DNA from 2 places in the Bradyrhizobium sp. BR2003 genome. Region 1 is predicted to be linked to the other one. Evidence: predicted binding sites of a transcription regulator. Region 1 holds the regulator's gene; the other holds the start of a gene.

Evidence for each region. Region 1 encodes PhoB, which activates phosphate uptake and scavenging genes when phosphate is short. Its sites were predicted from a motif close to TGTCATNNANCTGTCAT; they were not measured.
Region 2: the regulator PhoB is predicted to act here: its motif matches at 3,649-3,665, upstream of E2I15_RS35120 (DUF47 domain-containing protein).

Annotation. Positions count from the first base shown of each region.
Region 1 is NZ_SMYJ01000033.1:8,244-16,055, reverse strand. Features, by position in the region: gene pstB (phosphate ABC transporter ATP-binding protein PstB) at 1-788, shown strand, start outside; gene phoU (phosphate signaling complex protein PhoU) at 890-1,606, shown strand; gene phoB (phosphate regulon transcriptional regulator PhoB) at 1,751-2,461, shown strand; gene E2I15_RS28255 (GcrA family cell cycle regulator) at 2,700-3,212, opposite strand; gene E2I15_RS28250 (aspartate aminotransferase family protein) at 3,699-4,907, shown strand; gene argF (ornithine carbamoyltransferase) at 4,907-5,833, shown strand; gene E2I15_RS28240 (Hsp33 family molecular chaperone) at 6,045-7,049, shown strand; gene apaG (Co2+/Mg2+ efflux facilitator ApaG/CorD) at 7,157-7,555, opposite strand.
Region 2 is NZ_SMYJ01000045.1:164,919-172,730, reverse strand. Features, by position in the region: gene E2I15_RS35140 (ABC transporter ATP-binding protein) at 1-391, shown strand, start outside; gene E2I15_RS35135 (ABC transporter substrate-binding protein) at 432-1,661, shown strand; gene E2I15_RS35130 (branched-chain amino acid ABC transporter permease) at 1,726-2,589, shown strand; gene E2I15_RS35125 (branched-chain amino acid ABC transporter permease) at 2,591-3,559, shown strand; gene E2I15_RS35120 (DUF47 domain-containing protein) at 3,705-4,349, shown strand; gene E2I15_RS35115 (inorganic phosphate transporter) at 4,363-5,367, shown strand; gene sugE (quaternary ammonium compound efflux SMR transporter SugE) at 5,426-5,740, opposite strand; gene E2I15_RS35105 (peptide chain release factor 3) at 5,894-7,513, shown strand; gene E2I15_RS35100 (UCP034077 family protein) at 7,741-7,812, shown strand, end outside.

The DNA of each region.
Region 1 (7,812 bases):
CGGGCCACGTTCCCCAGGTTCCGCTGCCTGAAGCGCCGCCGAAAGTCACGGTGCGCAACCTCAACTTCTACTACGGCGAACACCATGCGCTGAAGAACATCAACCTGACGCTCGGCACCAACCGCGTCACGGCGTTCATCGGCCCGTCCGGCTGCGGCAAGTCGACCCTGCTGCGCATCTTCAACCGGATGTACGACCTCTATCCGGGCCAGCGCGCGGTCGGCCAGCTGATGCTGGACCAGACCAACATTCTCGACCCCAAGCTCGACCTCAACTTGCTGCGCGCGCGGGTCGGCATGGTGTTCCAGAAGCCGACGCCGTTCCCGATGACGATCTACGAGAACATCGCCTTCGGCATCCGCCTCTACGAGAAGATCTCGAAGTCCGAGATGGACGACCGGGTCGAGAAGGCGTTGCGCGGCGGCGCGCTGTGGAACGAGGTCAAGGACAAGCTGAATGCCTCCGGCCTGTCGCTCTCCGGCGGCCAGCAGCAGCGCCTGTGCATCGCGCGCACCGTGGCGGTGCGCCCCGAGGTGATCCTGTTCGACGAGCCGTGCTCGGCGCTCGACCCGATCTCGACCGCCAAGGTCGAGGAGCTGATCCAGGAGCTCTCCGAGGACTACACGATCGCGATCGTCACTCACAACATGCAGCAGGCGGCGCGCGTCTCCGACAAGACCGCCTTCATGTATCTCGGTGAGCTGATCGAGTTCGACGACACCAACAAGATCTTCACCTCACCGAGCGATCGGCGCACCCAGGACTACATCACCGGCCGGTTCGGCTAGAGCTTGATCCGAAAAGTGGGAACCGGTTTTCCGATCGGATCATGCTAAAATTCAGGACACGAAACCATGATCCCCGGGATCATGGTTGAGGGAGACAAGCGATGGCTTCTGAACATACCGCCAAGGCATTCGACAGCGACCTGCAGGAGTTGACCCGCCTGGTCGCCGAGATGGGCGGCTTGGTCGAGCGGATGATTACCGAGTCGGTCGACGCGCTGATCCGTCGCGACGTCGCGCTCGGCAAGCGCGTGGTCGCCGCCGACATCGAGATCGACAATCTGCAGCGCAACATCGAAGAGCGCGCGGTGCTGACGATCGCGCGCCGCCAGCCGATGGCGATCGACCTGCGCGAGATCGTCAGCGCGATGCGCGTCGCGACCGACCTCGAGCGGATCGGCGACCTCGCCAAGAACATGGGCAAGCGCGTCGCGGCGCTGGAGAGCGATTTCCAGCCGCTGAAGCTGATCCGCGGCCTCGAGCACATGACCGACCTCGTGCTGTCGCAGGTCAAGTCGGTGCTCGACGCCTACGCCGCGCACGACCTGCCGGCGGCGATGAACGTCTGGAAGGGCGACGAGGAGGTCGATGCGATCTGCACCTCGCTGTTCCGCGAACTGCTCACCTACATGATGGAAGATCCGCGCAACATCTCGTTCTGCATCCATCTGATGTTCTGCGCCAAGAACATCGAGCGGATCGGCGATCACGCCACCAATATCGCCGAGACCGTGTTCTACATGATCGAGGGCCAGCAGATCACCGACAAGCGCCCGAAGGGGGACATGACCACTTTTGCCACCACGGTGCCGGGCAACTGAGGCATGATCGGCAAGCGCGGAACCGGCAAGAGCGAAACGGATGATCCTCGCGACAAATCGTTTCCGCGGGGACTATGCTCGAGGAAGTAAGCGTTTCGGTTTGCGTCTGGGCAACGGATCACCACAGAGAAAGAACTTAAACCGATGAGCGCACGCATTCTGGTAGTCGAAGACGAGGAAGCGCTGACGACGCTGTTGCGCTACAACCTCGATGCGGAAGGCTACGATGTCGAGACGGTGGGGCGCGGCGACGATGCCGACACGAGGCTGAAGGAGCGCGTTCCCGACCTCGTGGTCCTCGACTGGATGCTGCCGGGCCTGTCCGGCATCGAGCTGTGCCGCCGCCTGCGGGCGCGGCCCGAGACCAAGCAGCTTCCGATCATCATGCTGACCGCGCGCGGCGAGGAAAGCGAGCGCGTGCGCGGGCTTGCTACCGGCGCCGACGATTACATCGTCAAGCCGTTCTCGGTGCCGGAACTGCTGGCGCGGGTGAAGGGCCTGTTGCGCCGCGCGAGCCCGGAGCGGCTTGCGACCGTGCTGACCTATGGCGACATCGAGCTTGACCGCGAGAAGCGCCGCGTGGCGCGCTCGGGCCGTCCGATCGATCTCGGGCCGACCGAGTATCGCCTGCTCGAATTCTTCCTCGAGCATCCCGGCCGCGTGTTCAGCCGCGAGCAGCTGCTCGACAGCGTCTGGGGCCGCGACATCTACATAGATGAGCGCACCGTCGACGTGCATATCGGCCGCCTGCGCAAGCTGCTCAATCCCGGCCGCGAGCAGGATCCGATCCGCACCGTGCGCGGCGCGGGCTACGCGCTCGACGACCGCTTTGCCAAGGCCGAGCCGCAGCCGTAACGGGCGCGTGGCCATCACAAGCCGTGACATGGCGTCGTCCCGGCGAAAGCCGGACCCATAACCACCAATGGGTGTTGTTAGAAAGCCGTCTGGCCGCTTGCCGATTGCGCCGGCCGCGGCGTATGGGTCCCGACTTTCGCCGGGGCGACGCGGGTAATGCATCCGGGCTACGAGCCACAAAAAAATCCCCGCTTTCGCGGGGATTTGTTTTTCAGGTCTTCCGTAGTTTCCCGAGTGCTCACTTGATCTGCGGTTTCGCCGACGGCCGGCGGCGGTCGGCGGCGGGCTGGTAGGCGACGCGCGAGTGATGCGCGCAATAGGGCAGGCCGGCGAGCGCCTTGCCGCCGCAGAAGAAGAATTCCGGGCTCGAGGGATCGCCGACCGGCCAGTGACAGGTGGCCTCGTTGAGCTCGAGCAGCGACAGCCGCTGGCTCATCGGCACCACATTGTCGTAGGAGATCGGATCGGGCTCCATCTCGACCTCGAAGGAGTGCGCCAGCGCGGTGTTGCCGCGCGACACCGGCCGCGCCACCCGCATCATGTGCTGGGCAGGGCGGGCCTTGCGCTGCCGCGGCGCGGCCGTCGAGGGTGCCTTGGCGCGGCCGGAGAGGCCGAGCCGATGCACTTTGCCGATCACGGCGTTTCGCGTCACATTGCCAAGTTCCGCCGCGATCTGGCTGGCCGACAGGCCGGACTCCCAGAGCTTCTTTAGCTGCTCGACGCGATCGTCGGACCAGGTCAATACAGTCATCGCATTCTTCCCTTCGCGTAGCGCCGGCCAATCATTGGAGCGGCGCTGCGAGCCAATCTGGACAAATATCCCTGCGGCCAGAATCCCTTAGCCCTCGCCGGGCACGGTGTTGCGCCCGAACGTTACGCGAGACACGAAGGCTACTTAGAGGGTCCAGTACTGCCGCACGAGATGTCGTACCCGACAGGCCAAACGCTACAATATGGCGTGACTCTGGCGCAAGAGTCCGCGGCCGTGCGTCCACATGTTCCCACACAGTTAAGCGTTGCGATGAGGCTTTTCCACCGCACCGGAATGCTCCGGATTGCGCTCGTTTCGCATTGCAGGAAGGCCACTTCGTGGCGATTGACACTTACTGACCGCAGCATAGAATGCCCGCCACGTGCCGCCCGCAAAGGCGGCCGTTTTGTTTTCCGAAGCTGGCCGTTGCTGCGCTGGCGTCAAGGCGCGCGGCAATTGTCGGCTTAAAAACCGTCAGTGAACGCCATGACCAACGCTGCCACGTCGCATCTGCTCCCCGTCTTCGCCAGGGTCGATCTCGGCTTCGAGCGCGGTGAGGGCGCCTGGCTGATCGCAACCAACGGCGACCGTTATCTCGATTTCACCTCGGGCGTCGCGGTCAACGCGCTCGGGCACGCGCATCCGCATCTGGTCAAGGCGCTGCAGGAACAGGCGACCAAGCTCTGGCACATGTCGAACCTGTTCAAGAGCCCGGATGGCGAGGCGCTTGCCGCGCGGCTGTGCGAGCAGAGCTTTGCCGACTTCGTGTTCTTCTGCAATTCGGGCGCGGAAGCGATGGAGGGCGTGATCAAGCTGGTCCGCCACTATCACTTCTCCAAGGGCCATGGCGAGCGCTACCGCATCATCACCTTCGAGGGCGCCTTCCACGGCCGCACGCTGGGCACGCTGGCGGCGACCGGCTCGGCGAAATATCTCGAGGGCTTCGGCCCGCCGATGGACGGCTTCGACCAGGTGCCGCATGGCGACATCGAGGCGGTGAAGAAGGCGATCGGTCCGCACACCGCCGGCATCCTGATCGAGCCGGTGCAGGGCGAGGGCGGCGTGCGCTCGGCGCCGCAGGCGTTCTTCAAGGCGCTGCGCGCGCTGTGCGACGAGCATGGCCTGCTGCTGGCATTCGACGAGGTGCAGACCGGCATGGGGCGCACCGGCGAGCTGTTCGCCTACAAGCGCACCGGCGTCACGCCGGATGTGATGTCGCTGGCCAAGGCGCTCGGCGGCGGTTTCCCGATCGGCGCGGTGCTGGCGACCGCGAAAGCGGCCGAAGGCATGGCGCCCGGCTCGCACGGCTCGACCTTCGGCGGCAATCCGCTCGCGGTCGCCGCCGCCAATGCCGTGCTCGACGTCATGCTGAAACCCGGCTTCTTCGAGCATGTGCAGAAGATGTCGCTCTTGCTCAAGCAGAAGCTCGCGTCCGTCGTCGACCGCTATCCCGGTGTGCTGTCGGAGGTGCGCGGCGAGGGGCTGTTGATCGGCGTCAAGGCGGTGGTGCCGTCGGGCGACCTGATCGCAGCACTGCGCAACGAGAAGCTGCTTACCGTCGGCGCCGGCGACAATGTGGTGCGGTTCCTGGCGCCGCTGATCGTGACCGAGGCCGAGATCGATACGTCGATCACCGCGCTCGAGCGCGCGTGCTCTGTGCTGTCGGCGGTCCAGCCGAAGAAGGCGGCGGGATGATGAGCAAGCCGGTCCGTCACTTCCTCGATATCAACGAGCTGCCGCTCGGCGAGCTGCGCAACATGCTGTCCGCCGGAGCCGCCATGAAGGCGAAGCTGAAGGCGCATGAGAAGGGCAGGAAGCCGCTCGAAGGCAAGACGCTGGCGATGATCTTCGAGCGCCCGTCGACCCGCACAAGGGTGTCGTTCGACGTCGGCATGCGCCAGCTCGGCGGTGAATCCATCATGCTGACCGGTGCCGAGATGCAGCTCGGCCGCGGTGAGACCATCGCCGACACCGCGCGCGTGCTGTCGCGCTATGTCGATGCGATCATGATCCGCATCCTCAACCATGACGCGCTGCTCGAGCTCGCGGCCCACGCCACCGTCCCCGTCATCAACGGCCTGACCCGGCGTTCGCATCCCTGCCAGGTGATGGCCGACCTCATGACCTATGAGGAAAATCGCGGCTCGATCGAGGGCAAGACCGTGGCCTGGACCGGCGACGACAACAACGTGCTGGCCTCCTGGGCGCATGCCGCCGAGCGGTTCAAGTTCCAGCTCAATGTCGCGACCCCGCCGGAACTGTCGCCGAAGAAGCCGATGCGCGACTGGATCAAGGCGACCGGCGCGCCGATCATGCTCGGCAGCGATCCGGAGGCCGCCGTGCGCGGCGCCGACTGCGTCGTCACCGACACCTGGGTGTCGATGGGCGACAAGGAGGGCGAGCACCGCCACAACGTGCTGCGGCCCTATCAGGTCAATGCCAAGCTGATGTCGCTCGCCAAGCCGGACGCGCTGTTCATGCATTGCCTGCCCGCGCATCGCGGCGAGGAGGTCACCGACGAGGTGATCGACGGGCCGCAATCCGTGGTGTTCGACGAGGCGGAAAACCGCCTGCATGCGCAGAAGGGCATCCTGGCCTGGTGTTTCGACGCGGTCGTGTAGTCGTAGATCAGTAAGCGTTGTCGTCCCGGGCAAGCGAAGTGCGACCCGGGACCCATAACCACCGCTGTCAATTGTTGTGAAGGCTGGGGCCCCAGCTTGATGCAGCAACTCACATTGGTGGTTATGGGTCCCTGCTTTCGCAGGGACGACGGATAGATCCGTTCCGGTGAACCCCTTTCGTTTTGCGGTCCGAGACCCCAGATAGAGCGCCATGGTTTCACAATCTCCCGACATCAAAATCACGCCCGAGGCGCCGGTTCGCGCGCCCTCAGCGATTCCTGTCGACGATGCCGTGCTGGCCTTCGAGGTCGGCGCGCTGGACCTGCGCGGCCGGCTGACCCGGCTCGGCCCCGCGCTCGACGAGATCCTGCACAAGCACGATTATCCGCCCGCGGTCGGCAAGCTGCTCGGCGAGGCTATTGTGCTGACCACGCTGCTCGGCTCGTCGGTCAAGTTCGAGGGCCGCTTCATTCTGCAGACCCGGACCGAAGGTCCGGTCTCGCTCCTGATCGTCGATTTCCAGGCGCCTGATCGGCTGCGCGCCTATGCGCGCTACGACGCATCGCGCCTCAAGAATGGTCAGAGCTCGGGCGAGCTGCTCGGCAAGGGCCACCTTGCGATGACCATCGATCAGGGCTCCAACACCAGCCGCTACCAGGGACTGGTCGCGCTCGACGGTGGCGGCCTGGAAGAGGCAGCCCATGAATATTTCCTGCGCTCGGAGCAGATCCCGACGCGGGTGCGCCTTGCGGTCGGCGAGGAGATGCGCGGCGGCGAGGGTGGCAAGCTGCGCTGGCGCGCCGGCGGCATCCTGCTGCAATTCCTGCCCAAGTCGCCCGAGCGCGCCAAGCAGGCCGATCTGCATCCCGGCGATGCGCCGGAAGGCACCGCCGCGCATTCCGTGCCGGATGACGATGCGTGGGTCGAGGGTCAGTCGCTGATCTCGACGGTCGAGGATGTCGAGTTGATCGATCCCGATCTGTCCGGCGAGCGGCTGCTCTATCGCCTGTTCCACGAGCGCGGCGTGCGCGTCTTCAACCCGCAAACGCTGCGCGCGCAGTGCTCCTGCTCGCGCGATGCGGTGTCGTCGATGCTGAAGAGCTTCGCGCCGAACGACCGCGCCGAGATGGTCAAGGACGGCAAGGTCGTCGTGACCTGCGAGTTCTGCTCGTCGGTCTATGAGTTCACGCCGCAGGAAGCCGGCGTGGAGTCATAGGCGACCTTCGTCATGGCCGGGCTCGACCCGGCCATCCATCATAGGAAAACGTTTTTGAAGCGATGGATCGCCGGGTCAAGCCCGGCGATGACGTGCATTGCTGCGCGTCAGTTCAACACCCTTTTGCCGCCCGGGCCCGGGCTATCCAGCGAGAATGTCGGCACGTCGATGTCGAAACGCTCGCCAGCTTCGGTGACCATCTGGTAGCTGCCGGTCATGAAGCCGGAGGCGGTCGGCAGCGGCACGCCGCTCGTATATTCGAAGCGCTCGCCGGGTGCGAGCACCGGCTGCTCGCCGACCACGCCCTCGCCGCGCACCTCCTGGCGGCGGCCGGTGGCGTCGGTGATGATCCAGTGCCGCGTCCGCAGCTGCACGGTTTCCGGGCCCGAATTGACGATCACGATCCTGTACGACCAGAAATATTCGCGCCGGTCGACCGACGAGCGCTCCGGCATGAAGTTCGGCTCGACGGTGACTTCGATCTGGCGGGTAACGGCGCGGTACATGCGGCTCAATCCGATGGTCCTGGCGCATGGTCCGTTTTCGGCCGGATCATGCTCGAACAGGGCGCCATCATAGCCAATTGAACCGCCGGAACCAATCGCCTGCGGGGCCCTGAAAAGGCGGCCCAAGGGCAGTCCGTTCATCGTGGTTTCAACATAGTTCCGCTCTAAAGCGCGGCCGCATGCCGCCGCACTCCGTGCTTTGTCGGCAACTCGCGGACCGATATTATCTTTTCAGCACGGCGTGCGGGGCGTCCGCA
Region 2 (7,812 bases), on a different contig from region 1:
GGTGGTGCGCCCGGGCGGCCTGTCGCTCGACCAGATCTTCACGCTGTTTCCCAACCTGAAGGAGCGCCTCACCAGCCAGGGCACCAAGCTCTCGGGCGGCGAGCAGCAGATGCTGGCGATCGCGCGCATCCTGCGGACCGGCGCGCGCTTCCTGATGCTGGACGAGCCGACCGAAGGGTTGGCGCCGGTCATCATTCAGCAGATCGGGCACACCATTGCGCGCCTGAAGTCGCAGGGTTTCACCATCCTGTTGGTCGAACAGAATTTCCGTTTCGCCTCGACCGTCGCGGACCGCTACTACATTGTCGAGCACGGCAAGGTGATCGACGGCTTCGCCAATTCCGAGCTGTCGGCCAACATGGACAAGCTCCATACCTATCTCGGCGTCTGATATCGCCAGAACCAGAAAATTTAAGACGAGGGAATACGACATGAAGAACAAGGTTTCCGCGCTCCTGCTCGGCACCGCGATGGTGCTCTCGGCTGCAAGCGTCGCCTCCGCCCAGGAAAAGCTCGACAAGACGGTCAAGATCGGCGTGTTGTCCGATCAGTCCGGCCTTTACGCCGACCTCGCCGGTCCCGGCTCGGTGCTGGCGGCGCAGATGGCGGTCGAGGATTCCGGCCTGAAGGCGAAGGGCTGGACCATCGACGTGATCTCCGGCGACCACCAGAACAAGCCGGATATCGGCACCACTATCGCCCGCCAGTGGTTCGACGTCGACAAGGTCGACACCATCGCCGACGTGCCGAATTCCGGCGTCGCGCTCGCGGTCAACAACGTCGTGAAGGAAAAGAACGGCGTCTACATCAATTCGGGCGCCGCCACTTCGGATCTCACCAACGCGCAGTGCTCGCCGAATACCGTGCACTGGACCTACGACACCTACATGCTCGCCCACGCCACCGGCCAGGCGCTGGTGAAGGCGGGCGGGGACACCTGGTTCTTCCTGACCGCCGATTACGCGTTCGGCGCGGCGCTCGAGCGCGACACCACGGCCGTCGTCACCGCCAATGGCGGCAAGGTGGTCGGCGGCGTCAAGCATCCGCTCAACACCGCTGACTTCTCCTCCTTCCTGCTGCAGGCGCAGGCCTCCAAGGCCAAGATCATCGGCCTTGCCAATGCCGGAGGCGACACCACCAACTCGATCAAGCAGGCGGCCGAGTTCGGCATCGTCAAGGGCGGCCAGAAGCTCGCGGCGCTGCTGCTGTTCCTCACCGACGTCAAGGCGATCGGGCTCGAGACCGCGCAGGGCCTCAACTTCACCGAGACGTTCTACTGGGACCTCAACGACAAGACCCGCGCCTTCTCCAAGCGCTTCTCGGAGCGGATGAAGAACAGCGCGCCCCCGACCATGGTGCAGGCCGGCGTCTATGCGGGCCTCACGCATTACTTCAAGGCGCTGGAAGCGCTCGGCGGCAATCCGCATGACGGTGCCAAGGTGGTCGCGAAGATGAAGACGATCCCGACCGACGATCCGCTGTTCGGCAAGGGCGAGGTCGAGGCCAATGGCCGCGTCACCCACGACGCCTATCTGTTCGAAGTGAAGAAGCCCTCGGAGTCCAAGGGACCGTGGGACTTCTACAAGCTGGTCGGCACCGTGCCGGGCAACCAGGCCTTCACGCCGCTCGACAAGAGCACCTGCCCGCTTCTGAAGAAGTGACGATCATGCCCGCCGGCCATGGGCGTGGCCGGCGGGCTTCATCTATCCAGCGAAAGCTCATTCGATGCAGGCTCTCTACGCACAGCTTCTGGTGGGACTGATCAACGGCTCGTTCTACGCGCTGCTCAGTCTGGGGCTCGCCGTCATCTTCGGCATGCTCAACATCATCAATTTCGCGCATGGCGCGCTCTACATGATGGGCGCCTTCGTGGCGTATTTCCTGCTCAACCTGGGCGGCATCAATTACTGGTGGGCGCTGATCATCGCACCCGTCGTGGTCGGCATCTTCGGCATGATCCTGGAGCGGACCATGCTGCAATGGCTGACCGGCCTCGACCATCTCTACGGACTGCTGCTGACCTTCGGCATCGCGCTGATCGTGCAGGGCGTGTTCCAGAACTATTTCGGCTCCTCGGGCCTGCCTTACTCGATCCCGGATCAGCTCAAGGGCGGCGTCAATCTCGGCTTCATGTTCTTACCCGTCTATCGCGGCTGGGTCGTCGTCTTCTCGCTCGTGGTGTGCCTTGCGACCTGGTTCCTGATCGAGAAGACGCAGCTCGGCGCCTATCTGCGCGCCGCGACCGAGAATCCGACGCTGGTGCGCGCGTTCGGCATCAACGTGCCGCGCATGATCACGCTGACCTACGGGCTCGGCGTCGGTCTTGCCGCGCTCGCCGGCGTGCTGTCGGCGCCGATCAACCAGGTCCGCCCGCTGATGGGCGCCGATCTCATCATCGTGGTGTTCGCGGTGGTCGTGATCGGCGGCATGGGCTCGATCATGGGATCGATCATCACCGGCTTCGCGCTCGGCGTGATCGAGGGACTGACCAAGTATTTTTATCCCGAGGCCTCCAACACCGTGGTGTTTGTCCTGATGGTGGTGGTGTTGCTGGTGAAGCCAACGGGACTGACGGGACGGGCGGCTTGATATGTCAGCATTGACCGACGATACACTTCCGATCACGCCGCGCGCGATGCGCGACGAGATGATCGTATTCGCTGCGATGGCGCTGCTGCTGGCGATCGTGCCGTGGACGGGGATCTATCCGTTCTTCGTCATGCAGGCGCTGTGCTTCGCGCTGCTCGCCTGCGCCTTCAACCTCCTGATCGGCTATGGCGGCCTGCTGTCGTTCGGCCACGCGATGTTCCTCGGCACCGCCGGTTACGTCTCGGCGCACGCGCTGAAGGTGTGGGGACTGTCGCCCGAACTCGGCATCCTGGTCGGCACCGCGGCCGCGGCCTTGCTCGGCCTCGCCACCGGCTACATCTCGATCAAGCGGCAGGGCATCTATTTCTCGATGATCACGCTGGCGCTGTCGCAGCTGCTCTACTTCATCTACCTGCAGGCGCCGTTCACCCATGGTGAGGACGGCATCCAGGGCATCCCGCAGGGCCACCTGCTCGGGATCTTCGACCTGTCGAAGCCGATGGTGCTCTATTACGTCGTGCTGGTCGGCTTCCTCGCCGGCTTCCTGCTGATCTACCGCACCATCAACTCGCCGTTCGGCGAGGTGCTGAAGTCGATCCGCGAGAACGAGCCGCGGGCGATATCGCTCGGCTACAAGACCGACCAGTACAAGCTGCTCGCCTTCATCCTGTCGGGCACGCTGGCGGGCTTTGCCGGCTCGCTGAAGGTGTTCGTGGCGCAGAATGCCTCGCTCACCGACGTGCACTGGTCGATGTCCGGTGAAATCGTGCTGATGACGCTGGTCGGCGGTCTCGGCACCATCTTCGGCCCGGTGGTCGGCGCCTTCGTGATCATCGCCATGCAGCAATATCTCGCCGGTTTCGGCCAGTGGGTGACGGTGATCCAGGGCGTGATCTTCGTGGCCTGCGTGCTGCTGTTCCGGCGCGGCCTGGTCGGCGAGCTGGCCCACCTGTTGCGGCGGTCGCTGTAGGGCAGGTCTCGGCGATTTTCGGCCGACATAGCGGTGGACGACCGCCCGTTTGGGCGGTCGATCCCGATGCTTTCCCCGCCAGATGCTCTATGACAGTTCTGTGACAGCCGCTAAAAGGGCTGCCCCGGAACGATGGAACTGAGACATGCTGCGGTGGTTTCGCGCTTTCCTGCCCAAGGAAGAGCGCTTTTTCGACCTGTTCGCCCGCCACGCCCGGACCTCGGTGCAGTGCGCATTGGCGTTGCAGGACATGCTGAAGGGCGGGGAGGAGACACCCGTCTTTTGCCAGCGCGTCAATCAGTTCGAGAACGACGCCGATAGCGTCACCCGCGAGGTCCTGACCGCGGTTCGCCGCACCTTCATCACCCCGTTCGATCGCGGCGATATCAAGAACCTGATCACCTCGATGGACGACGCGGTCGACCAGATGCAGGCGACCGCAAAGGCGGTCATGCTGTTCGAGGTGCGCGAGTTCGAGCCGCCGATGCGCGAGATGGGCGGCCTGATCGTCGAATGTGCCAATCTGGTCGGCCGCGCGCTGCCCCTGTTGCAGTCGATCGGCCACAACGTCTCGATGCTGACCCAGATCACCGAGGAGCTGACCAAGCTCGAGGGCCGGGTCGACGATCTCCAGGATATCGGGCTCAAGGAGCTGTTCCTGAAGCACCGCGACGCCAACACGATGGACTACATCGTCGGCGCGGAGATCTACGATCATCTCGAGAAAGTGGCTGACCGCTTCGACGACGTCGCCAACGAGATCAACTCGATCGTGATCGAGCAAGTGTAGCGGAGTCGTTCACGTGGACGCCACGCTGGGTCTTCCGATTCTGACCATCCTGATCGCGGTCGCGCTGCTGTTCGACTTCCTGAACGGCCTGCACGACGCCGCGAACTCGATCGCGACCATCGTCTCGACCCGCGTGCTGCGGCCGCAATATGCGGTGTTCTGGGCGGCGTTCTTCAACTTCGTCGCGTTCCTGGTGTTCGGCCTGCACGTTGCCAATACCATCGGCACCGGGATCATCGAGCCGTCGGTGGTGGATGCGACCGTGATCTTCGCCGCGCTGGTCGGCGCGATCGTCTGGAACGTGATCACCTGGGCGCTGGGCATTCCGTCGTCGAGCTCGCACGCGCTGATCGGCGGCCTGGTCGGCGCCGGCATGGCGAAGGCGGGCATTTCGGCGGCGGTGTGGAGCGGGCTCTCCAAGACGTTGCTCGCGATCGTGCTGTCGCCGCTGGTCGGCTTCCTGCTGGCGCTGGTGCTGGTCGCGATCGTGTCCTGGCTCTCGGTGCGCTCGACGCCGTTCGCGGTCGATCGCGCCTTCCGCATCCTGCAATTCGCCTCGGCGTCGCTCTATTCGCTCGGCCATGGCGGCAACGACGCGCAGAAGACCATGGGCATCATCGCCGTGCTGCTCTATTCGCAGGGCCATCTCGGCGACACCTTCGAGATTCCGTTCTGGGTGGTGCTGGCCTGCCAGAGCGCGATGGCGCTGGGCACCTTGATGGGCGGCTGGCGGATCGTCCGCACCATGGGGCTGCGGATCACCAAGCTGACGCCGATGCAGGGTTTTTGCGCCGAAACCGGCGGCGCCGCGACGCTGTTCATGGCGACCTATCTCGGGGTTCCCGTATCGACCACACACACCATCACCGGCGCCATCGTCGGCGTCGGCGCGGCACGGCGGCTCTCCGCCGTGCGCTGGAATGTAGCGAGCTCGATCGTCTACGCCTGGGTGATCACGATCCCGGCGTCGGCCGCGGTCGCAGCCGCGAGCTATTGGGCGGTGCAGATTCTGAGGTAGCGTTTTCGAGCGAAGCGGAAGCCGGTTCGTGTTAAGAAAACGCGCCCCAAGGAAGTCATCAGCCGACCAGCTTCAGCCCGACGATGCCGGACACGATCAGCCCGATGCTGGCCAGCCGCATCGCGGTCGCGGGTTCGCCGAGCAGGATGATGCCGAGCGCCGCGGTGCCGACCGCGCCGATCCCGGTCCAGACTGCATAGGCGGTTCCAATCGGCAGCGTCTTGAGCGCGAGGCCAAGCAGGATCACGCTGCCGGCCATCGCCGCCAGCGTCAGCACCGACGGCACCAGCCGCGAGAAACCTTCTGTATATTTCAGCCCGATCGCCCAGCCGATCTCGAGCAGGCCAGCGGTGAACAGAATGGTCCAAGCCATCACGAACCCTCCAGAAAAGGCAGGGTCGTCCCCGCGAATGGTATGGTGAGGAGAAGGTCGTCCTTCCGGTGCCTATATGGGGACGGTGCGGCCGTTCCGCATTGCGACAAAACGCCCTTGATTGCGCCCGTTTTCCCTGCCAAATGCCCCGCCATGTCCGACATTTCAGTTTCAGCCGAATCGCCGTCCCGCTCGCCGCTTTCAGAGGAAGTGGCGCGACGGCGCACCTTCGCGATCATCTCGCACCCGGACGCCGGCAAGACCACGCTGACGGAAAAGCTGCTGCTGTTCGGCGGCGCCATCAATCTCGCGGGCCAGGTCAAGGCCAAGGGCGAGCGGCGCAACACGCGCTCGGACTGGATGAAGATCGAGCGCGAGCGCGGCATCTCGGTCGTCACTTCGGTGATGACCTTCGAGTTCAACGACCTCGTGTTCAACCTGCTGGACACGCCGGGCCACGAGGACTTTTCGGAAGATACCTACCGCACGCTGACCGCGGTCGATTCCGCGGTCATGGTGATCGACGCCGCGAAAGGCATCGAGGCGCGCACCCGAAAGCTGTTCGAGGTGTGCCGGCTGCGCGACATCCCGATCATCACCTTCATCAACAAGATGGACCGCGAGAGCCGCGACACCTTCGAGCTTCTGGACGAGATCGAGAAGACGCTGGCGCTCGACACCACGCCGATGACCTGGCCGGTCGGCCGCGGCCGCGACTTCCTCGGCACCTATGACGTCGTCAATGGCGGCGTGCGGCTGCTGGAGGGCGGCGGCGCCAAGACCGGCGCCACCGAGCAGATCGACATCGCCGATCTCGGCAAGCGCAACCCCAATCTCGACGTCGCCGAGGTCAAGGACGAGCTCGCGCTGGCCTCGGAAGCCTGCAAGCCGTTCGAGCTCGCGGCGTTCCGCGAAGGCCATCTGACGCCGGTCTATTTCGGCAGCGCGCTGCGCAATTTCGGTGTCGGCGATCTGCTGGAAGGCCTCGGCAAGTTCGCGCCGGCGCCGCGCGCGCAGGACTCGGATTTGCGCAAGGTCGAGGCATCGGAGCCGCGCATGAGCGCATTCGTGTTCAAGATCCAGGCCAACATGGATCCGAACCACCGCGACCGCATCGCCTTCGCCCGGCTGTGCTCGGGCAAGCTCAGCCGCGGTATGAAGGCCAAGCTGGTGCGCACCGGCAAGAACATGAGCCTGTCGAGCCCGCAGTTCTTCTTCGCGCAGGACCGCTCGGTCGCCGACGAGGCCTTTGCCGGCGACGTCGTCGGCATTCCGAACCACGGCACGCTGCGGATCGGCGACACCCTGACCGAGGGCGAGGATCTGACCTTTGTCGGCGTGCCGAGCTTCGCGCCGGAAATCGTCCGCCGCGTCCGGCTGACCGATGCGATGAAGGCGAAGAAGCTGAAGGAAGCCTTGCAGCAGATGTCGGAGGAGGGCGTCGTGCAGGTGTTCCGCCCGCGCGACGGCGCGCCGGCGCTGGTCGGCGTGGTCGGCCCGCTGCAGCTCGACGTGCTGAAGGCGCGGCTCGATGCGGAATATTCGCTGCCGGTCGAGTTCGAGATCTCTGAATTCTCGCTGGCGCGCTGGATCTCGTCCGACGACCGCAAGCAGCTCGACGCGTTCATCGCCGCCAACAATTCCGGCATCGCCGACGACGTCGACGGTGATCCCGTGTTCATGGCCAAGAACGAGTTCTATCTCGGCTACACCCGTGAGCGCGCCGAGGGCATCACCTTCTCCAACGTCAAGGACGTGAAGAAGAAGGCGTAGCCTCCGCAGACTCGGTGTCGTCCCCCGGCTGGACCCGGGGACCCGGTACGCCGCGGCCTTAGCGGTCAATCACAGCGGTCTCTCGAATACGGGATCGCCCGGTCGAGCGGGGCGATGACAGACAGTGCGGTGATGGCGATAAAAGCGCGAGGACGTGAACGCGGCCCCGCTTGCCGCGGTCCGGCTGCGGCACCATTTTCCCCGGAGCGCAATCCGGGTTCGCCTGCATGCTCCGACGCGTCGTCATCTGCCTCGCTTTTGCCGTGCTGGCCTTTGCGCTCGCGGGCGCTGCCTCCGCG